Regions from separate parts of the Kitasatospora sp. GAS1066B genome, predicted to be linked through region 3. Evidence: riboswitches for the same ligand, from Rfam matches in the RefSeq annotation. Region 3 holds a riboswitch; each other region holds the start of a gene.
The links. Region 3 has a riboswitch for cyclic di-AMP ahead of ABH937_RS30605 (LysM peptidoglycan-binding domain-containing protein). Riboswitches for the same ligand answer to the same signal wherever they lie in the genome.
Positions count from the first base shown of each region.

Region 1: another riboswitch for cyclic di-AMP. It lies ahead of ABH937_RS32685 (transglycosylase family protein); the one in region 3 lies ahead of ABH937_RS30605 (LysM peptidoglycan-binding domain-containing protein).
Region 2: another riboswitch for cyclic di-AMP. It lies ahead of ABH937_RS10775 (transglycosylase family protein); the one in region 3 lies ahead of ABH937_RS30605 (LysM peptidoglycan-binding domain-containing protein).

Region 1 covers NZ_JBGCCO010000039.1:59,762-67,167, reverse strand. Annotated here, with positions in the region: gene ABH937_RS32710 (TetR/AcrR family transcriptional regulator) at 1-506, shown strand, start outside; gene ABH937_RS32705 (helix-turn-helix transcriptional regulator) at 563-1,429, opposite strand; gene ABH937_RS32700 (ATP-binding protein) at 1,798-2,412, shown strand; gene ABH937_RS32695 (DUF397 domain-containing protein) at 2,654-2,890, opposite strand; gene ABH937_RS32690 (hypothetical protein) at 3,379-4,356, shown strand; cyclic di-AMP (ydaO/yuaA leader) riboswitch at 5,083-5,246, shown strand; gene ABH937_RS32685 (transglycosylase family protein) at 5,254-6,420, shown strand; gene ABH937_RS32680 (helix-turn-helix transcriptional regulator) at 6,576-7,406, opposite strand, start outside.
Region 2 covers NZ_JBGCCO010000008.1:23,782-31,187, forward strand. Annotated here, with positions in the region: gene ABH937_RS10755 (cupin domain-containing protein) at 112-708, shown strand; gene ABH937_RS10760 (isocitrate lyase/phosphoenolpyruvate mutase family protein) at 742-1,593, opposite strand; gene ABH937_RS10765 (DMT family transporter) at 1,656-2,582, opposite strand; gene ABH937_RS10770 (YchJ family protein) at 2,678-3,106, opposite strand; gene ABH937_RS10775 (transglycosylase family protein) at 3,174-4,193, opposite strand; cyclic di-AMP (ydaO/yuaA leader) riboswitch at 4,196-4,362, opposite strand; gene ABH937_RS10780 (PPOX class F420-dependent oxidoreductase) at 4,608-5,033, shown strand; gene ABH937_RS10785 (hypothetical protein) at 5,179-5,778, shown strand; gene ABH937_RS10790 (hypothetical protein) at 5,940-7,202, shown strand; gene ABH937_RS10795 (cysteine hydrolase family protein) at 7,259-7,406, opposite strand, start outside.
Region 3 covers NZ_JBGCCO010000034.1:1,638-9,043, forward strand. Annotated here, with positions in the region: partial or broken gene ABH937_RS30595 (helix-turn-helix domain-containing protein) at 1-1,908, opposite strand, end outside; gene ABH937_RS30600 (MarR family winged helix-turn-helix transcriptional regulator) at 2,072-2,494, shown strand; gene ABH937_RS30605 (LysM peptidoglycan-binding domain-containing protein) at 2,605-3,462, opposite strand; cyclic di-AMP (ydaO/yuaA leader) riboswitch at 3,470-3,629, opposite strand; gene ABH937_RS30610 (serine hydrolase domain-containing protein) at 3,855-5,300, opposite strand; gene ABH937_RS30615 (SAM-dependent methyltransferase) at 5,540-6,337, shown strand; gene ABH937_RS30620 (class I SAM-dependent methyltransferase) at 6,427-7,092, shown strand; gene ABH937_RS30625 (pseudouridine synthase) at 7,167-7,406, shown strand, end outside.

The DNA of each region.
Region 1 (7,406 bases), on a different contig from region 3:
GCGGTCTGGTGTCGTACTACTTCGACGGCAAACGACTCTTGATGCAGGCGGCCACCCACCGCTTGATGCACCTGGAACTGGCCGCCGCGCTCGCCCCGCTGCCCGGCGACGCCTCGCCGCAGTGCCGGCTGGCCACCGCGATCGACGCGGTGCTGAACACCGCGCTGGACCATCCCCGGGTGATGCGCTCGCATCTGGCGCTGATCCTCGACCCGGACGTCGGCGACTTCGTGCAGGACCCGGAGCAGCGGCAACTGGGCGCGCTCCTGCGGGAGGTGCTGGCGGACTGGGGAGCCGGGGATCCGATCGCCGAGCACGCGGTGCTGCGCAGCGCGCTGATGGGTGGCTGCATCGGCCTGCTGCTGCCCGGGGCGCAGACCCCGCTGCCGCCGATCCGGGCCGACCTGTTCGCCCGCTACGACCTGCCCTGGGAGCTCGGCCGGCCACCGCAACCGCAGGCACCGAGCCGACCGCACTGGGCGCCGCAGGAGCCCACGGCACCCTGACCGCCCCCACCCCGATCGCCCGGGACGGCCCCAGAACTTGTGGAGCAGGCCGGAGTTCAGCTCTCCGCGAGGATCGAGGCGAGCAGGTCGATGGTGCGCTCCGGGGTCAGGCTGTCCACGCAGAGCCGCTCCATCACCTGCACGTATGCGTCGACGTCGTCGCGCTTGTCCAGGTAGAGCGCGCTGGTGAGTTGCTCCAGGTAGACCACGTCGGCCAGGTCCTGTTCCGGAAAGCGCAGGATGCTGAACGCGCCGCTCTCACCGGCGTGCGCGCCGAACCGGAACGGCATCACCTGGATCACCACGTTGGGCTGCTCGGCGACGTCGATCAGGTACTGGAGCTGACCGCGCATCACCTTCGGCCCGCCGACCGGACGGCGCAGCGCCGCCTCGTCGATCACCGCCCACAGCCGCGGCCCCTGACCCTCCGTCAGCAGCTTCTGGCGGCGCAGTCGCAGGCCGACCAGGCGCTCGATCTCCTCGTCGCTGAGCACCGGACGGCTCTGCCCGAAGACCGCGCGGGCGTAGTCCTCGGACTGCAGCAGCCCCGGGATGAACTGCACCTCGTAGGTGCGGATCAACGAGGCGGCCTCCTCCAGGCCGACGTAGGTCTGGAACCAGCCGGGCAGGACGTCGCTGAAGCTGTGCCACCAACCGGACTTGTTGGCCTCGCGGACCAGGCCGAGCAGCGATTCGCGCTCCTCGCCGTCGGTCACGCCGTAGAGGCTGAGCAGGTCGGCGACGTCCCGCTCCTTGAAGCTGACCCGGCCCAGTTCCATCCGGCTGATCTTGGACTCGGAGGCACGGATCGCGTAACCGGCGTCCTCGCGCGTGATGTTCCGGCTCTCGCGCAGTCGGCGCAGCTGGGAGCCCAGGAGGATACGGCGCACCATGGAACCGCCGCCGGGCTGCGCTGTGGTCATGCCGTGGGAACCTCCGCGTCGGGAAACAGCGCACAGTCTGCCATCACTTGGCCGCTCACAGTGCGTGTAGTGGCAGAAGGATCTATCAATTTTGCATCAGCACGTCCATCGGCACGTTCCGCTGCACGTGCATCCGGCTCATGCATATGCCAATCGGCCAACTGCACGTGAATCGACTCTTGCATCTGCCGTGAGCGCAGAGCACGATGGTGCACGTGCAGTTGCACGCCCCTTGGATCCCCGCGGGCTTCGTCGTCGACCGTGCGCAGTTGGTCGGGACGAGGACCAGGCGGCCGAGCGAGTCGGAGGTGACCGGCATGACCCCGCCGGGTCCAGCCGTGTCCGCCCCCTTATGGGAGGAGCTCTTCATGGGCACCGGTGCGGCCCTGGCCGTCGATCCTGACGTTGTGACGTGTACCCTCGCGCCCCGCTACGACGCGGTGAAGACAGCTCGCGATTTCACCAGAACGACCCTGCTCCGCTGGGGCCTTGAGAATCTCTTCGACGATGTGGCACTGGTCTCCTCGGAGCTGGTGACCAACGCGCTGCGCCACGCGATAGGCCAGCCGACCGTCGCCGACCTGGCGGAGGCCTGCTGTCCGAGCTCGGCGCTGGCCGGGTTCCCGGTGCAGGCGGGCAACGGCCGCGCGCCCGAGGGGCAGGGACAGGCGGCGGAAGGCCGGCTGCCGGTCCGGCTCAGTCTGGTCCACCGTGCCTCCCAACTGGTCTGCGCGGTCAGCGATCCGAGCACCGAGGGCCCGGTGACCCGGGAGGCGGACTTCGTCGCCGAGTCGGGCCGCGGACTGCACCTGGTCGACTCCTTCAGCCAGTCCTGGGGCTGGCACCCGCTGGCCTCCGGGGCCGGGAAGGTGGTCTGGGCCCTGTTCCAGGCCGACGAACCGTCAGCAGAGGTACCAGGTCTGGCCGCTGACGCGATGTCAGCGATGACCGCCTCGGCCGGACGCCACCGCCGCTCCGCCTAGGGACCACGCCGTGCACCACGGGGCACCTCCCGGTCGATGGCCGGGAGAGTCGCGCCTGTGCGCGGCGTTTCGCTGTTCCCTGGCGTGCCGGCCACGCCGTCCATGCCAGCCACGCCGCCCATGCCGTTCGCTGAACAGCCGGCACCGCACGAGCCACCGCACCGGCCCGGACACGTCGAACGCCGCCGCGGCACGGACCCCCACGACGGCGTGTTTTCGTGTCACCGGACCAGCCGGGCCCTCAGGCCACCAGGTGGTCGAACTCCCCGTCCTTGACACCGAGCAGCATCGCCTCGATCTCGTCACGCGTGTAGATGAGCGCCGGACCGTCCGGGAAGCGCGAGTTGCGCATCGCGACCGCACCGTCGGGGAGGGCGGCGAACTCCACGCAGTTCCCCTTGGAGTTGCTGTGCCGACTCTTCTGCCAGACCACACCGTCGAGGTCCGCAGCCGCCATGCCGTTGTACGTGTGGTGCATAGAAATCTCCCAAGAGCCTGGAGTGCTCGTACTACTCGGCGCCCGACCGCTTCGGCCGCCGGCCGCCTCCGGCTCGTACGGGCAGGGCTGGTGCCTTACTAGTCGTAATAATAACGCTAATGCACGTGCATCGGCATGTGATTTTGCGCGTGCAGAAGCCTGTACGACAGGTGACCAAACCGAGCCCTGGAGGCCTTGTCAGGTCCACCGAATCGGACATCTGTTGGCAAATCGCTCAATGATCCGTAACCCGGCGTCGGCAAACCGGCCGGCCAGCCTGACCGGTTCGACCATTGACACCCGCCACAAATGATCAACTTCGCAGCCAATTCCTCACACTCCGTCACATTCGCACCAAGGGCTGAGGGTTTTCACGCGACTTGTCCGGATTGGGGGCCCGCCGGTGTCGAATCCGCTCTCCCACCAGGACGTGTTGGAGTGCCTGGCCGGATGCGGGGCGATGGCGCGCATGTCCTACGATCTCCGGCATGAGCACTGCAGCCATCCCGGGCGCACCACTGCCCGTCCGCACGCCAGGCTCCCGCGCGCGGGGGCGCCACCGTCGGCCCGAAAGGCCCGAGGTGCCGATCGGCGCGCCGGCGCTCGTGCTCGCCGTCCCGGCCGAGGCCGGCCCGGCCGCGGTGGCGCTGGTGGACGAACTGGTCTCGATGATCCGCTTCGAGCAGCCGGGCATCGAGGTGGCGGCCGGCTGGCTGCGCACCGCCCCGGCGGCGGAGCAGGACCCGACCGACAGCGAGCCGGCCCCGGATCTGCGGGAGCCGGGCGCCGATGAGCAGGGGGCGGCGGCGCCGACGACCCGGCCGACCGCGACGGTCGAGGAGCTGATCTCCTGGGCGCTGGCGGCCGGACGACCCGCGCCGGTGCTGGTGCCGCTACTGCCCGGCCCGCACGACTACCTGATGGACCTGCACGCGCTGGCCACCGAGACCGGCGCCCTGCTGACCGACGCGCTCGGCCCGCACCCGCTGCTGGCGGAGGCCGTGCACGTGCGCCTCTCCGAGGCCGGCCTGGCCCGCGCCGACCGCGCCCGGCTCTTCGCCATCACCACCGCCGCCGACGGCGTGGTGCTGATCACCACCGGCGGCCAGGCCGCCGCCGACGCCGCCGGCATCACCGGCGTGCTGCTCGCCGCCCGCCTGGCGGTGCCGGTGGTCTCCGCCGCGCTGGACGTGCCGGGCTCGGTGGCCGACGCGGTCGACCACCTGCGGGCCACCGGCTCGCAGCGGCCGGCGCTGGCCCCGCTGGTGATCGGCCCGGAGGCCGACGAGCAGTTGCTGCTCGCCGCCGCCGCGGAGACCGGTTGCGAGAGCGCGGCCGTGCTGGGCGCCTACCCGACGATCGGTCAGCTGGTCGCCTCGGCGTACCTGGCCGCGCTGCCGGTCCCGGCGGTCGAGGAGGCTCCCGTCGAGGAGGCCCCGGACGACCAGGCCGCTGCGGGCGAGTGACCCGCTAGACGGCGAGTCAGCACGAGACAACACCAGATAGCGGACAAGGCCCTGGCCCTGCCCCCGGCGCGAGCGCTGGGGGCAGGGCCGGCGGCATGTCCGGCCACGGCACCGGGGCGGCCGGGTCCGGGCCCGGGGCGGCGAGAACGGCCCCTGAGGCCTCCCTCACGGCCCGGAAAGGGCGGGCGGGCTCGCGGCCGGACGGGCCACCTCCCCGGCAACGCCCAGGCGACCGGCAGGTGACGGCCCGGCGGCGGTGCGGGGCGCTCGGCGCGACTCCCGAGGGGGCGGCAGCAGGCGGTTCGCGGTGGCGACCTGACGGAGTGACAGAAGGTGCAAAACGGACATTCGGTTGATGTCGGCCAGTCACGCCGCGCTGCGCCGGATGAGACTTTGGTCCTGCCCCGAGCCGTTCCCGCAAGACGAATTTCCAAGATCCCCAAGAGATCTCCACACCCGGAAAGCGGACGGACCATCAGCACCGCGCGCCCTGAAGGAGCGCCATCTCCCGAACCCCAGGCGTCAGTTGCGCACCACGCCCGGACCACTCCTCCGACGCCCCCTCAGTTGTGCCGCCGGAGCGATCTTGAAGCTCCCGTGAAGTGCCTGTGACGGCCGTCACAGCTGTTTGCGGTTTCAACTTATCTCTGTCTAACGTGCTCCCCGTTCGTGGTCACACGGACCCAGCGCAACCGGACGCCTAGTCCTGCCACCGGCCGCGCTGGCAGCGCGAAAACGCAACCACGGCAGGAGCGGGGGAACCAGGTAAGCCGCTCCGGCGCCGGTCTTCGGACCAGGTGCCCGGGGCTAGGGGTGAAGCCGCGCAGCGCGCGGCCGGGCAACTCCAGCCCGAATCCGACAGCTCACCTCGCAGGCGTAGGAGAGGATCGCGTCTTCATGCTGCCCACTTCCGGCACGACCCGTCCGTCCCGTAACGCCCGTCGGGTGATCGCGGCCACCGGTCTGCTCGGCCTCGGTCTGACCCTGCCGTGCATCACCGCCACCACCGCCAACGCGGCGCCGGTCTCCACCTGGGACAAGGTCGCCCAGTGCGAGAGCACCGGCGACTGGAGCATCAACACCGGCAACGGCTACTACGGCGGCCTCCAGTTCAGCGCCTCCACCTGGGCCGCCTACGGCGGCACCCAGTACGCGGCCCAGGCCAACCAGGCCACCAAGGACCAGCAGATCGCCGTCGCCGAGAAGGTGCTGGCCGACCAGGGCCCCGGCGCCTGGCCCGTCTGCTCGATCCAGGCCGGCCTGACCGCGGGCGGCCCCGCCCCGGCCATCAACCCCGGCGGCTCGACCAGCTCCTCCGCGGCCACCACCAGCGCCCCGGCCCCCAGCACCCCCGCCCCGAGCGCCCCGGCGCAGAGCAGCGGCTCGCACCAGGGCGGCTCGGACCACGGCAACTGGGGCCACTGGAACCACTCCCAGGGCGACCAGAGCTACACCGTGAAGGCCGGTGACTGGCTCTCCACCATCGCCAACACCCACCACGTGGACGGTGGCTGGCAGAAGCTCTACGACCTCAACAAGTCGGTCCTGACCCAGGGTCCGGACCTCCTGTACCCGGGCGAGCACCTGTCGCTCGGCACCCAGGCCGCCCCGGCCACCCAGGCCCCCGCCAGCACCCCGGCGCCCGCCCCGGCCCCGGCGGTCACCGCCCAGACCACCGCCGCCACCAGCGCGCCGGCCGCGACCGGCTCGATGGCCGCCGCGATCAGCTTCGCCGAGTCCCAGGTCGGCCAGGCCTACATCTACGGCGGCACCGGCAACGGCGGCTGGGACTGCTCCGGCCTGACCCAGGCCGCGATGGCGAAGGCCGGGATCTCCATCCCCCGCGTCGCCGCCGACCAGGCCGCCGCCAGCACCCCGGTGTCGATGAACAGCCTGCAGCCGGGCGACCTGCTGTTCTGGTCGAACAACGGCCAGGACTCGGGCGTCTACCACGTCGCCATCTACGTGGGCAACGGCCAGTTCGTCGAGGCCGCCAACCCGAGCGCGGGCGTGAAGTACGAGACCATCAGCAACTACGCCCCGGACTTCGCCGGCCGGGTCTGAACGACCTGACGGACGCGTGGTGAAGAACGCGTCCTGACGGGCACGTGCCGATCGGCACTCTCCGATCGCAACCGCAGGGCAGCCTGAAGGCCGCCTCCCCGAAGGGAGGCGGCCTTCGGCCGTGCTCGGGCATGCCGAGGTCCCCCGCTGATCGATCAGCTGACGCGGAGACGTTCCAAGAACTCCGGGACGCCCTCGACCTGCTGGTAGCGCCTGAAGGCCGGTGCGAGTTCGCGGACCAAGGTCACACACCGCTCGGCACCGATGCGGGTGGCGAGATCAAGGGATTCGTTGGTGACGGCGAGGGCACGCTCGACCTCGCCGGACTGAAGATGGCTCCGTGCCTCGTAGGTCAGGAAGATCCCGCGCGTCTTGTCCCGGGAGCGGGGCAGCAGCGACATGCCCTCGGTGATCCGGGCCTTGGCGAGGTCAGATCGGCCAAGGTCGAGCATGCACTGGCCGGAGTCGACGGTGAGGTCTGCGGGGCTCATCCACACACACCAGCTGGGGGCGGGGTCGGCGGCTGTGGTCGACAGCTCGGTCTCGGCGGCGGACAGGTCGCGGTAGCAGTCCGAGCGCTCGCCAAGCGCGGCATGAGCCCTGGCCCTGCGCAGGAGGAGCAGGGAGCGGGCCGTAGGGTGCTCGGTGCGGGAGAGCGCGTTGCCGAGGAGGTCCACGGAGATGTTCGGCCGGCCGAGCCAGTTGGACTGGTAGGCGAAGTCGGACAGGACGCCGGCTCCGAAATCGCGGTCGCCGGCAGCGTGTGCGCTGTGCAGGGACGCCGACCACAGGCGGCCTGCGGCTGAGTGGTGACCCTGGTCGAAGCGATGCCAGCCGCAGGTGGTCGCCAGGGATGCGGCGAGAAGGTGCAGTCGCTTGCCGGTGCGCTCACTGTAGCGGCCGTCGGCAATCAGGTTGGTGACCGTGGCGAGGTGAGCATCCATCAGTTTCGCGGTGTGCTGGCGTTGCTCGGTCGGAAGCGTCGT
Region 2 (7,406 bases), on a different contig from region 3:
CGGTCGATGCTGGTGGGAGTCGAGGTTCAGCTGCATTGAACAAGAAGTTCAGTGAAGCTAGCATCGGCGTTAAGTGGTGGCAAGGGCCGCAGAGATCGAGGGATGGTGGTCATGACGCGATCGTCCGGGGGGAACGGCGAATCGCACGTCGGTGTCCGGGTACGGGACTACCGGCAGATGCGCCGGTTGACTCTGCGTGCGCTGGGCGAGGCGGCCGGGGTCAGTCCCAGCTTCCTGAGCCAGTTGGAGAACGGGCGCACCGAGGCGAGCGTCGGCTCGCTGCGTCGCATCGCCGTGGCACTCAACATCTCGGTCGCCGACCTGTTCGAGAGCGGCGAGCCGGCGCGGCACCAGGTCCTGCGGCGCGCGGACCGACCCGAGGTGGGCGTCCAGGCCGGCTCGCGCAAGTTCATGATCGCGCAGCCGCCGCTGCGTCATCTGGAGGTCTACAGCGCCGACTTCGAGCCCGGGGCCAGCACCGGCGACACCGCGTACTCCCACGGCGACGCCCAGGAGATCCTGCTGGTCCTCAGCGGCGAGGTCAGCCTCGAACTCGACGGCGAGCAGCACGTCCTGACGACCGGGGACAGCATCGAGTACGCCACCTCGGTGCCGCACCGTCTGGTGAACACCGCGGCCACCGCCACCGAGGTGCTCTGGATCATCAGCCCGCCGACGCCCGCCGAAGTCCCGGTCGAGCGGTCCTGACTGGTCGACCGGGAGTCGTCCGTCGGGGGGGCGTCAAAGCTGGTCGCTCATCAGGGAGTTGGCCTCGGACATCGGCATCGCGTCGGCGAACGAGGCGAAGCCGCCGGTGTTCAGGATCTCGGCGGCGGAGCGTTGGGCGGCGGCCAGGGCGACCCGGGCGAAGGCCGAGCCGACACTGATCCGGCGGGCACCCAGCTCGGCGAGCTGACGGACCGTCAACTTGGCGAGCGGGCCGGCGGCGAGCACGTTGACCGGCTTGTCGACGGCGGCGCAGACGGTGCGGACGGCCTCGGCGTCCGGCAGACCGGGCGCGAACAGGACGTCGGCGCCGGCGGCTTCGAAGGCCCGCAGGCGGCGTACGGTGTCGTCCAGGTCCGGCCGGCCGTGCAGGAAGTTCTCGGCGCGGGCGGTGACCGTGAACGGGAAGTCGAGTTCGCGGGCCGCCGCCACGGCGGCCCGGATCCGCTCCACGGCCTGCTCGAACGGGTGGATGGGAGTGGCGGGGTCGCCGGTGGCGTCCTCGATCGAACCGCCGACCAGTCCGGTCGCGGCGGCCAGCCGGATCGTCTCGGCCACCGCGTCCGGGCTCGCGCCGAAGCCGTTCTCCAGGTCGGCGGAGACCGGCAGGTCGGTGGCGGTGACGATGGCGCGGGCGTTGGCCAGCGCCTCCTCGCGGGTGACCAGGTTCGCGCCGTCGGTGCGGCCGAGCGCGAAGGCCAGCCCCGCGCTGGTGGTGGCCACCGCGGTGAAGCCCAGGGCGCTCAGCAGGCGCGCGGTGCCCTGGTCCCAGGCGTTGGCGACGACGAAGGCGCCGGGGCCGGCGTGCAGGTCGCGGAAGGCGTGCGCGCGGCGGCGCTGGTCGTCAGGGGTGATGGGAAGCTGCACGGGGAGTCCTCTGCTGATGAGTAGTCAGCTGACGGTATGTCAGAAGAGCGCTGTGCCGACGGTCAGCGCCGACGGGCGAGGGCGACGCCGCCCAGGCAGAGGCAGCCGCCGGCCAGGCTCAGCAGAGCCGGCACCTCGCCGAGGATCGCCCAGGACATGACCACCACCAGCGCCGGGACGGCATAGGTGGTGGCGCCCATCCGGCCGGCGGTGGTGCGGGAGAGCGCGTAGGCCCAGGTGCTGAAGGCGAGCGCGGTGGGGAACAGGCCCAGGTAGACCAGGTTGAGCGTGGCCGACAGCGGGGCGTGGCCGAGCTGGCCGGCGAGCTGTCCGGAGAACGGCAGGCAGGCCACCGTGCCGATCAGGCAGCCGAAGGCGGTGGCCTGCAGCGCAGTCGCGTGCCGCAGCGCGGGCTTCTGGGCCACCACACCGGCCGCGTAGAGCAGGGCGGCGGCCAGGCAGAGCAGCACGCCCAGCACCGAGGAACCGCTGCCGCCCGACTGCGCGAGACCCACCACCACCGCGCCCGCGAACGAGACGGCCATGCCGACCATCAACTGCCGCGGGAATCCCTCGCGCAGCAGCCAACCGCCCAGCAGCGCGATCAGCATCGGGCCGATGTTCACCACCATGGCGGCCGTGCCGGCGTCGACCTTCTGCTCGCCCCAGTTGAGCGCGACCATGTAGAGGCCGAACCAGAGCAGCCCGGAGAGCGCGATGCCCGGCCAGGCGGCGCGGGGTGGCAGGCCTTCGCGGCGGATGGCCCAGACGGCCAGCAGCGCGATCGAGCCGACGGTCAGCCGGCCCAGCGCGAGCGCACCAGGGCCGTAGTGCGCGGCGGCCGAACGGATCGCCACGAAGGCCGAGGCCCAGAGCAGCACGGTGACGGTGGCCGCGGCCACCGCCTTGGGGTTGAGCTTGGCACCGGGTGGGGCGGTGGTGGGGGCAGCGGCAGGGGCGGTGACTGCGGAGGGGGCGCCTTGGTCCATGCGGGCCAAGCTAGCCCGGGGTTGCCGGGGCGGCCAGGCAATTAGCGGCCGCCCGCGGGCCCCCGGCAGGGTGCCGGCGAGGACGGCAGGACGGTTCAGTCGGCGACCACGCCGTCCAGGTAGACCCAGACGCCCTGGTCGCGCACGAAGCGGCTCTTCTCCCGCATGCTGCCGGAGAGGCCCTGTTCCTGGTAGCGGGCGACGAACTCCACCGTGCCCTCCTGGTGGAACGGGCCGCCCTCGGTGCTGCCCAGGATCTCCAGCCGCTGCCAGCGCAGTCGGGGATCGAAGTCGACGGCCGGCGGCCGGGTCTGCGGGTGCCAGCTGCGCAGCAGGTAGGCGGCGTCCTCGACCACGAAGGCGCTGAACCGCGAGCGCATCAGCTGCTCGGCGGTGGTCGCCTGGGCCAGGCCGCTGTGCAGCCGGCCGCAGCAGTCGGCGTAGCTCGCGGGCAGTCCGCACGGGCAGCGGTCCGGCGCGGCGGGGGCGGGGGCCGGGCGGGGCCTGGTGGGGCGTCGTGACATGGGTCCATTCTGACGGCTGCCCGAGGTGCCCGGCGCCAGGGGCGCCGGGCACGGGGCTGACGGTCCGTCAGGGCAGCTGGAGCTGCTGACCGGGGTAGATCAGGTCGGGGTTGGTGCCGACCGTGCCGAGGTTGTCCTGGTAGAGGTGCTGCCAGGTGTCGAGGTGGTGGCTCTGGGCGATGGTCCAGAGGTTGTCGCCGTGCTGGACGGTGTAGCCCTGGCCGGCGGCGGGGGACTGGGGGGTGCCGGGCGCGGCCGGGGTTGCCGGGGTGGTCGGATCGGCTACGGGCGCGCTGGTCGGGGCGGTGCTCGGCGTGCCAGTGGCGGGGGTGGTCGCGGTGCCGGCCGGGGGAGTGCTGCTCTGGGCCTGGGTCGGCGCTGCGGGGGCCTGGGTTGCCGGGGTCGGCGAGCCGGTCGGCGCCTGCGGGGTCGGGCTGGCGGTGGGCGCGGCGGCGTTGGTGGTGCCGGGCGCGGCCGGCGCCGGGGCCGTGGTGCCGGGGGCGGCCGGGGCCTGGGTCGGCGCAGCCGTCGACGTGGGCGCGGAGCCGGGCAGGGGGCTGGTCGAGGTGCCCGTCGAGGCGCTGGGCCCGATCGACACGCCGATCACCGGCGCGGTCGGCGTGTCGGTGATCGGGGGTGCGGTGGTGGGCGCGGACGTCGACGCAGTGGGCGCGGGTGTGGGCACGGAGGTGGCGGTCGGCGCGGTCAGCCCCGCCACCGTCGCGCAGTTCCCCCAGACGCCCGGACCCTGGCCGGCGAGCAGCTGCTCGGCCACCTTGATCTGCTGCGCCTCGGTCGCGTGCGAGGCCACCGCGCCGTACCGGTCGCCGCCGTTGGCGACCCAGTCCTGCTGGGTGAACTGCAGCCCGCCGTAGTGCCCGTTGCCCGTGTCGGCGCTCCAGTTGCCGCCGGTCTCGCACTGGGCCACCGTGTCCCAGGCGGTGGCCGGGGCGGCGTGCGCGCCGGTGGCCGTGAGCAGTGGCAGGGCCAGACCGGCGCCGGCCACGGTCGCGACGGCCACTGCGCGGTCGGCCTGGCTCGGCCGACGGTGGCGGCCCGGACCGGAGAACACCCCGGATATGCCCATGGAAGATCCCTCTCCGCACGCCTGCGAGGTGAGCTGTCGGGTTCGGACCGGAGGCTGGCCCGGCCGTTCGCGCGGACGGATCCGGCGGACGGCTTCACCCCGAGCCGTACGGGGACGGCATGAATCCTGGGTCCCCCGCCCCTGCCCAGAGGTGTGTCGTGGTCCCGGGAGCGCGTTGGGCAGGACTCGGCGTACCGCGTCCGGGTGCCCGCACGGTGACGGGTTGCTGGGGAGACTAGACGGATCATCACCCTGATAACAACCCCGCATCGCACACGTCACACGCGAATCACGGCAGCTGGGCGATGCTCCGTACCGGGAACACCGCGCGCTGTCGCGGCCGGTTCGCCTCCCGGCCCGCTAGTTTGGCGGTGGAACAGCCGATCAGTTGCTTCAGTTGCTGAGGAGAGGCCGATGGCCGACGAAGTCAAGATCCGCGAACTGTTCGCCGCCCAACGGACCGGCGTGCTGGTGACCCTGAAACGGGACGGGCGGCCCCAGCTCTCCAATGTCCGCTATGCGTACGACCCGGCTCGGGAGCTGATCCGGGTCTCGATCACCGCCGATCGCGTGAAGGCGAAGAACCTGGCCCGCGACCCGCGGGCGAGCCTGTACGCGACCAGCCCGGACTACGGGACCTGGGCGGTGGCCGAGGGCACCGCCGAGCTGACGCCGGTGGCCGCCGCCGAGGACGACGCCACCGTCGAGGAGTTGGTCGACCTCTACCGCACGCTGTCAGGCGAGCACCCGGACTGGGACGAGTACCGCGCGGCGATGGTCCGCGATCGCCGGCTGGTGGTCGAACTGCACGTCGAGCACCTGTACGGCCAGACGCCCTGAGGCTGGACGGCCGGGCGGCGCAAGGGAGTTGCCCACCCGCCCGGCCGAGCGGGTTTGCCCGATCGGCGGACATCGCGCCGCGCACCACCGCACCATAGGGGGCACGCGCGCCCGACCGGGATGCGGTGGGCGCACCGGGAGCGAGGTGAGGGCTGTGCACGAGTTGGAGCCGGCCATCGAGGCGGCCGAGGGCGATCCGCACTGGTGGTGGGAGGTGGACGCCGCGCTGATGGGCAAGGCGGCCGCCTTGGACGTGGCCATGTACTGGGCCCGGGGGCTGACCAACTGGGCGGCCAGATACGACCCCCGGGTGGCCGGCGGCGATCTGGCGGCGGTGCGGACCCTGCTCGGCCTGGCGGTCTACCGCGCGGCCCAGGGCGAGGGCGTCACCGATCCGGGCCGGATCCCCACCCTGCTGCCGCTGCTGACGCTCGCTCGCGGCGTGGCCAGGACCACCGCGGAGGTCCGCCCGCTCGGCTACGGTGACCGGGGGCGGCTGCGGCTGGCCGACCGGGCCCGGCTGCGGGCCGCGTTGGACGACCCGGATCAGGCCGTCTTCGAGCGGCTGCGCAAGGAGACGGTCCTGGTGCTGGTGGCCAACACCGACCACGCGCGCACCGAGATGTGCCGCCGGTCCAACGACGCGACGGTCTGGAAGGACCGCCCGCTGATCACCATCAACTCGCGTGAGCCGCAGCTGCCGGAGCACGGGGCGCTGCCCTGGGACTGGTACAGCACCGGCTGACCGCGCCGGCCCGGTCGATCCGCCTAGCCACCCGGCCGTCGACCGGCCGCCCCGGTCGTGCCTGCCGTGCCGGCCCTCCCGTACGCTCTGGGGTCCGCGGGCCGAATACACCTGGCCGGCGCGAGACAACGGCACTGTGCGGTACAGGGGGAGAGCAGAGCATGAGCGGCGATGACGTGTGGCGGGCGCCGGATCCGGAGCCCGATCCGGCGCCGGGGCAGCCGGGCGGCGGGCAGGCCGACGCGGCGGCGCCGAGTGACCGGCCGGGTGCCGCCGGCCCGTACCCGCCGCCACCGCCGCCGTACCAGCAGCCCTACCAAGCCACTCAGGGCTACCAGGGCCCGTACCCCGGCGCCGCGCCGGGTGGTTGGCCGCCGCCCTGGGCGGGTTGGGGCGTTCGGCCCGCGCCGCCCAAGCCCGGGGTGATACCGCTGGCCCCGCTCGGGCTCGGCGACGTGCTCAGCGGTGTCTTCACCACCATGCGCCGCTACGTCAAGCCGCTGCTGCTGCCGCTGCTCGGCGTGCTGGCGGCCGCCGCCGTGCTGTTCACCGTCTACGGCACGGTGGGCTACCTGCTGACCTCGGGGACCTTCCAGCAGTTGTCGGACCAGACCGAGGCCCAGCCGACCGACAGCCAGGGTTTCACCATCGGCGTGCTCGCCATCGTCGGCGGGCTCCTGCTGCTGCTCTGCTTCCTGGCGTTCTCGCTGGTGGCGAGCGTGTCGAGTGCGGCGGTGCTGCGGCACGCCGTGGTCGGCCGCCCGGTGACGGCCGGTCAGCTCTGGTCGCAGGCCCGCCCCCACCTGTGGCGGGTGCTCGGTGCCCAGCTGCTGCTGGCGGCGGCCGGGCTCGCCGCGGTGCTGGTCGCGCTGGTGCCGGCCACCGTGCTCGGGCTGCTGACCGACAGCGGTGCCGTGTTCGGCGTGCTGGCGGTGCTCCTGCTGCTGGTGGTGCTGGGGCTCGGTGGCTACGCGGGGGTGCGGCTGACCCTGCTGGTCCCGGTGGTGGTGCTGGAGAACCGGCGCCCGGTCGCCGCGATCCGCCGGGCCTGGACGCTCAACCACGGCGCCTGGTGGCGCAGTCTGGGCATCCCGTACCTGATCCGGATGATCGGATCCTTCGTCAGCCAGGCGATTCTGGCCCCGGCCTGGGTGATCGGCGTGATCGGGCTCGGCCTCACCGCCGGCGATCGGGTCGACCAGTACGGGGACACCGTGTCCGGCGGCCCCTCGGCCTTCGGCGTGGTCTTCTGCATCGCCTTCGTGCTGCTGGGCCTGGGCGTCGCGACGGTGCTCACCGCACCGATCACGCCGCTGACCGACGGGCTGCTCTACGTCGACCGGCGGATTCGCCGCGAGGCACTGGCCGACTCGCTCGCGGCGCAGGTCGGAATCCCCGTTCCACCGAGCACTCCTGGCGTCTAGGACGTGAACGCCGCTGCCGACCGGCGCGCGCCGGTCGGCAGCGGCGTTCCATGCCGTCACCTGCCGAGGCTCGTCACCCACGCCTCGATGTCCAGGACCTCCGCCTGCCGGGGGAACACCTTCTCGGTGAGCACCCGGTGCACCTCGGGGTCGGCGTCCAGGCAGCCGTCGGCCAGCACGGTGAGGCCGAAATCGAGGTCGGCG
Region 3 (7,406 bases):
GGCCAGCGCCTTGGAGAGCGCGGTCCGGCGCCCGGCGAACGCCTCGGCCCGCTGCCGGTAGGCGACGCCACCCGCGGTGACGGCCAGCACCAGCAGCACCGCGAGGGTGACCAGCAACTGCCGCCGGCGGCGGGTCTGGCGTCGCACGGTCCGCTCGCGCGCCGCTTCCTGGTCGTGCCCGGTGGTCAGGAAAGCGGCCTCGCCCGGGCTCAGTTCGGCGCGTCGGCGCGGATCGCGCAGGTACTCGTAGGCGGCGGCGAGCTTGGTCCCCCGATAGAGCAGGGCCGGGTCGTGGCCCTCGCGCTCCCATTCGGCGGCGGCCTCGGCCAGTTGCTGACGGACCAGCAGACCGGCCCGGTCCGCGTGCAGCCAGCCGCGCAGCCGGGGCCAGGCCCGGATCAGGGCCTCGTGGGTGATCAGCACGGTCTCGCTGTCGACGGTCAGCAACCGGGCCTGCACGAACGCATCGAGAACGGGGCCGACCTGGTCGCCGGCGCTGGACCCGCTGGTCGAGCCACTGGCGAGGGCCGCAGCGGCGCCGGGACTGGGGACGGGGGCGGCGGCAGGGGTGCGGAGTTGGTCGAGCGGAACCGGGTGGCGGGTGGCCTCGCTGTCCTCGGCGACGTGGACCAGGCGGAGCAGCAGTTGACGGGCCGTCTGGCGGCCCTCGCCGGTCAGGCCGGCGAAGAGGTTCTCGGCGGTCGCGGCGATCGCGCCCTGGATGCCGCCGGTGCGCAGGTAGCCCGCGACGGTCAGGGTGCGCCCCTCGCGCTGCTGCCAGGTGGCGAGGAGCGCGTGCGAGAGCAGCGGCAGGACGCCGGCCAGCCCGGCCTGGAGCGGTGCGGCGATCGCGGTGGCCGGGTCCTCCGGCGAGCCGGCCGGGTGCGGGATGCCCGCGAGGCCGAGGTCGCGGAGCAGGACCTCGACCAGGCCGGGTTCCAGCAGCAGATCGGCCTCCGCAGCCGGACCGGTGATCGCCTGGTGCAGCTCGGCGGCGGTCATCGGGCCGAGGGCGAGTACGCCGCGGGTGAAGACGGGGACCAGCTCGGGGTGTTCGAGGCAGCGGCCGCAGAAGTCGGCGCGGACGCCGAGCACCACCAGCGTGGGGGAGGGCCCCGGATCGGCGGCGAGCTCGCAGAGGGCCTGGATGAACGCGCGCCGCTCGGCGGGATCCGGGCAGAGGGTGAACACCTCCTCGAACTGGTCCACCACCAGCACCAGGCCGCTGCCGCCGCCGTCGCCGGTCGGCCGGGGGACAAGGGCCTCGGCGTGGGGACTGTCGGCGGTGGGTGGCTCGGCTTCCAGGGCCCGGCGGAGCGCGGTCAGCGGCCGGCCGGTGGGTGTACAGACCACCACCCGCTGGGGCCCGGGGCGAGTGGTGGGCAGCGCGCCGCGGCGCAGCGCCGGCAGCAGACCGGCCCGCAGCAGGGAGGACTTGCCGGCGCCCGACGGCGCGACCAGGGCGAGCGGGCCGTGGCCGGCGCGCTCGGCCAGGCGATCGAGCAGGGCGGTCAGCGCGCTCTCGCGGCCGGCGAACCAGCGGGCGTCCTGCGGACCGAAGGCGGCCAGGCCGGGATAGGGGCAGGGCAGCGTAGGCGCACGGTCCGTCGCGGCGGGCGCGGGCAGGCCGCCGGGCGCGCGTTCGGGCGCCGGCTCGGGGTCGGCGAGCCGGACCAGAGCGCCGTCGGCGTCCAGCAGCTGGTCGCAGCGGCGGGCCAGGTCCGGGCCGGCCGGCTTGCTGCCGTTCTCGATCTTGCTGAGATAGCCCTTGCTGTAGTGCAGGAGTCGGGACAGCGCACTGAGCGAGAGCCCACGCGCGGTCCGCAGCCGGCGCAGCTCCGCGCCGAACTCCTGGGGCGAGGTGGTGGCGGAGCGGACGGGCGGGTCCGTCGGTGGATGCCGATCCATCTGTCACTCCACTGACGGCCTGTCGGATCTGTCGGATCTGTCAACGAAAGGTTACCGGCTGTGATGAGCGCCTCGGACCACCGTCGGCCGCTATGTTGTACTGCGCAACCAGTATCGGAGAGGTCGGCGCGGGAGATTCCGGCGCGGGAGAAGAGAGACGAGCGTGTCGGGTCGGGACGAATCGATCGAGACCATCCAGCGCGAGCTGACCGCCTTCGCGCGCCGCGCCCGGCACAAGGCCTCGCAGCTGCATCCGGGGTTGTCGCTGGTGACCTACAGCATTCTCGACCTGATGAACGAGCGCGGCGGCTGCCGGGCGGCGGACGTGGCGGCGTACTTCCTGCTCGACAAGTCGACGGTGAGCCGGCAGGTGGGCGCACTGGAGAAGCTGGGGCTGCTGAGTCGCGAGGTGGACCCGGAGGATCAGCGCGGTCAGATCCTGCGCCCGAGCGAGCAGGGCCTGGCGCTGCTGCGGGAGGCGTACGAGATGCGGCGGCAGTCGTTCACCGAGCGGTTCACCGACTGGACGGACGACGATGTCGCGCGGCTGGCGGGCTACCTGGTCCGCTACGGCGCCGCGGACTGATCCGACCCGCGGCGTGAAAAGCCGACCGGCCGGTCGTCAGGTGCGAGGACCTGTCGACCGGCCGGCCGGTTCAGCTACGGCTGCAGCTGTGGCTGCTGATCACGGGGTGATCAGTACGCCTGGTGGACCTGCCAGAAGGCCCAGGCCTGGTTCGGGCTGCCGTAGGTGGTGTCCATGTACTGCAGCGCCCACTTGATCTGGGTGGCGGGGTTGGTCGCCCAGTCGGCACCGGCGGCGGCCATCTTGTTGCCGGGCAGCGCCTGCGGCAGACCGTAGGCACCGGAGCTCGGGTTGGTGGCGCTGACGTTCCAGCCGCTCTCGTGGGTGATGATCTGGTCGAACGAGGCCAGCTGGTCGGCCGGGACGATGGAGGCGGCCAGCGCCTGCAGCGAGCTCGGGCTGCTGACGTTCACGGCGACGGGCGCGGCAGCCGGGGCGGCGACGACCGCGGCAGCGGCCTTCGGCGCGGCGGCCGGCGCGGCCGGAGCCGGGGCCTGGGTGGCGGCCGGGGCCTGGGCCGGGGCGGTCTGGGCAGCGCCCAGCGCCAGGTGCTGGCCGGGGTAGAGCGCGTCCGGACCGTGGGTCAGGGTGGACTTGTTCAGCTCGTACAGCTTCTGCCAGCCGCCCTGCACGTTGTGGCTGGTGGCGATCTTGGACAGCCAGTCGCCGCTCTGCACGGTGTAGCCGGCGGGCGCGGCCGGAGCGGCGGCGGGGGCCGGGGCGGCCTGCGGGGCGGCAGCCGGAGCGGCGGCGGCCTGCGGGGCGGCGGCCTGGTGGGCGGTGTAGCCGTAACCCTGCTCGGCGGTGTGGTGGTGGCCGTAGCCGGCCTGGTGGAGCGGCGCCGCGCTGGCGCCGGTCGCGGCGATCAGCGGCAGACCGGCGCCGACACCGGCGAGGACGGTGACGGCGATGGCGCGCTTGAGGGCGGCGCGGTTGGGCAGGCTGGAGCGACCGTTGACGGACAGCATGAAAAGCGTTTCCTCTCCCACGCCTGCGAGGTGAGCTGTCGGATTCGGGCTGGAGTTGCCCGGCCGCGCAGTTGCGCGGCTTCACCCCAAGCCCCGCCCGGAGAATCCGGGTGAGGCGACTTACCTTTGGGTCCCCCGCCCCTGCCGTGGTGCTGTGTATGCACGTGCCCACTCCGTCCGGCGGCAGGATTCGGCGTTCCGGGGAGCGGGGTTCGTGTGAAGACGAACGAGATGCACCGTAATCAGGTCGAAGGTCCTATCACAAGCCAATGTGAGGTGTCTCATGTTCGACCTGGGAGAGAGTCAGAAAAACGTCAAGCATCCAGCGGAGGATTCCTCGCGTGATTCCCCTCACAATGGGCGTTGTTATCTCCGCGTGATTTGAGATTCCGTCAGCCCGCGTGCCAGCCCTGCGGGTCGACCCCGCCCGGCACGGCCGCGGCCGGGTCGTACGGGGTGCGGGTCAGCACGAAGGTGCCCAGGTCGAGGTGGCTCACCGAGCCGTCGGCGGCGAGCACCACGCGCAGCGACTCGCCCGCGTCGTAGCCGTCCAGGCCGGTCCAGGAACCGTCGGGCTCGGGACGGAAGCGGGCGCGGCGGGCGCCGGTGGCGAGCCAGCTGAGCTCCAGGGTGCGGTCGGCCCGCAGCTGCAGGGCCAGCGCGGTGGGCCCCCAGTACCAGGGGCCGGTCAGCGCCAGCAGCTCGGGATCGGCGTCGGTGAACGGGCGCCACGGTTCGGGGAACCGGGGCTCGCGCTCGGCCACGATCGCGAGCAACTCGCCGGCCACCGGCCAGAACGAGGGACTCGACGTCGCATTGGTCAGTGTGACGACGGCCACGTCGTCCGCCGGGCTCACCCAGAGGCCGGCCAGGAACCCCGGCATCGAGCCGCCGTGGCCGATCAGTAGGCGTCCGTCCTGGCGCAGCAGCTGCAGGCCGAGCCCGTAGCTCGAGCTCCAGTCGCCCTCCGGCGCGGCGGCGGGCCGGCGCATCTCGGCGAGGGTGTCGCGGGAGAGCACCTTGCCGGTGCCGCCCGGGGTGGCGCCGGCAAGGAAGGCGGCCCAGCGGGCGAGGTCGGCGGCGGTCGACCAGAGCTGGCCGGCCGGCGCCATCAGGCCGGTGTCGGTGAGCGGCTCGGGCAGCATCACGTCCGCCCACGGGTGCACCGCGAACCCGCCGGCGTGCGGGGCCTGGGGCAGCAGGGTGGTGCGGGTCATGCCGAGCGGCTCCAGCACCTCCTGGCGCAGCGCGTCGATCCAGGGCATCCGGCGGATCTTGGCCACCAGCGCCCCGAGCAGCGCGAAGCCGGGGTTGGAGTAGTGGAAGCGCTCCCCGCCGGAGTGCCGGAACGGCTGGTCCTCCAGCAGGTGCCCCAGCTCGGGGCGTAGCTCGCCGGAGGTGCGCTCCCACCAGGGGCCGGGCGTCTCGGCGGCCAGGCCGGCCGTGTGGCTGAGCAGTTGGCGAATCGTGGCGCCGCCCGCGGCGGTGTCGGGCAGGTGCTGCTCCAGCGGGTCGGCCAGGTCGATCAGACCCTCGTCCCGCAGGCGCATGACCAGGACGGCCGTGAAGGTCTTGGAGATGGAGCCGATCCGGTACTGGACGTTCTCGTCCGGCGCGTGGCCCTCGATCATGCTGCGGGCGTCGGTCCACACCAGCCGCCCGTCGCGGACCACCGCGCCGACCAGGGAGGGTGTGCGGCCCTCGGCCTGTCCGACGGCGAGGCGGTGTCGCAGCGCCCGCACGGTCTCCGGCAGCAGGTCGGGCACCGGCAGGGCGGGGGGTGACAGTTCGTCGGCTCGCTGCTCGTTGTACGGCAACTCGGCAGCCGGGTCGGTCATCTGATCTCGCATTCGCAAGGCGGCCGGGGGTGTCGGCGCGGGGATCGGATCGCTCGACCTTACCCGGGCCCACCAGGCGTGGCCCGGCATTAAATCGGAGCGGCGAACCGCGTCCGCGCCCCGCACCCGCCGCCGTACCGGTTCGCGTCTGCGCCCGCACCCGCCGCCGTACCGATTCGAACGCGACCGCTATGCTGCACCGGGCCGCCCACGAACGGGCGTGGAGCAAGGGGGAGACGGTGCAGCAGTCCGAGCACGGAAGCTATCTGACGGATCTTCATACCGACCGGCCGCACCCCGCGCGGATCTACGACTACTGGCTCGGCGGCAAGGACAACTTCGCGCCCGACCGGCAGGCGGCCGAGCACGCGATCAGCGCGTCGGCGGACATCCCGGCAGCCGCCCGGGAGAACCGCGCCTTCCTGCGCCGGGCGGTCCAGCTGGCCGCGCAGGCGGGGGTCCGGCAGTTCGTCGACATCGGTGCCGGCCTGCCCTCGCCCGGCAACGTCCACCAGGTGGCACAGTCGATCGACCCGGACGCCCGGGTGGCGTACGTGGACAACGACCCGATCGTGCTCACCCACGGCCGCGCGCTGCTGGCGGACAACCGCACCACCACGGTGCTGACCGGGGACGTGCGGGAGCTGGACGAGCTCTTCGAGCGTCCGGAGCTGGCCGCGCTGATCGATCTGGGGCAGCCGGTGGCCGTGCTGCTGCTGGCGGTGCTGCACTTCGTCACGGACGAGGAGGCACGCGAGGCGGTTCGGCGGGTGCGCGAGCGAGTGGCGCCCGGCAGCTATCTGCTGCTCTCGCACAGCACCCACGAGGGCAATCCCGAGCGGGCCGCGGAGGTGGCCAAGACCTGGGACAAGACCACCTCGGGCATCCGGCTGCGGACCCGCACACAGGTGGCCGACCTGTTCGACGGCTGGGAACTGCTGGAGCCCGGAGTGGACTTCGTGCCGCTCTGGCGCGCGGAGGGTCCGACGGAGGCCAGTACCCGGTGGATGTACGCGGGGGTCGGGCGCAAGAGCTGAGCTGACCTCCCGGCCGCGCCGGCGGCGGGATCCTTGACGTCCACTGCCGTCTACGCTGGTCAGCGCGGATCGAGCGGAAGGACGGCAGCGTGTCGCACGACGAGCGGGAACTGGCTCGAACGCAGCGCGAGCACTGGCAGCGCACCTACGACCAGAACCCCGGCATGTACGGAGCCGCGCCTTCCGAGCCCGCGGTGCACGCGGCCGCCGCCTTCCGGGCGGCCGGCGCCCGCGAGGTGCTGGAACTCGGCGCCGGGCACGGCCGTGACGCGCTCTACTTCGCGCGCGAGGGGTTCTCGGTGCTCGCCACCGACTTCAGCCCGGTGGGCCTGGCCCAACTGCGCGCGGCGGCCGAGGCCCGGCAGGTGGCCGGGCGGGTCACCACGGCGGTGCACGACGTGCGCCAGCCGTTGCCGCCGGCAGCCGCTTCGGTGGACGCGGTCTTCGCGCACATGCTGCTCTGCATGGCGCTCTCCACCGAGGAGATCCACGCCCTGGTCGCCGAGGTGCGGCGGGTGCTGCGCCCGGGCGGCGTCTTCGTCTACACGGTGCGGCACACCGGCGACGCCCACTACGGAGCGGGCATCGGCCATGGCGACGACACTTGGGAGCACGGCGGTTTCGCCGTCCACTTCTTCTCCCGTGAGCTGGTCGAGGCGCTCGGCGCGGGGTGGCGGTCGGTCGACGTCCACCCGTTCGAGGAGGGCGAACTGCCGCGCCGCCTCTGGCGGATCACGCAGGTACTGCCGGGCTGACCAGGGCAGCGGTCGCTTCATGCGTCTGCGGCGTAGCTGTCGGGGCGCGGGTGAACCCCCGTAGGCTCTGCGGCATGAGACGCAGGACGAAGCCCGCCCCCGCTCCGCTGCCGCAGCGCGACGGGGTGGATCCGGTCCGGGTCCGGCTGCCCGAGCAGGGTCCCTGGCCGACGGTGGCCGACTACCTGGCCCACCGGCTGCCGGACGGGGTGGCCGAGCGGCTGGCACAGATGCTGCGCGCCGGGGAGATCGTCGGCGCGCACGGCCCGGTCGACCACGGCACGCCGTTCGAGCCCGGCGCGAGCGTCTGGTTC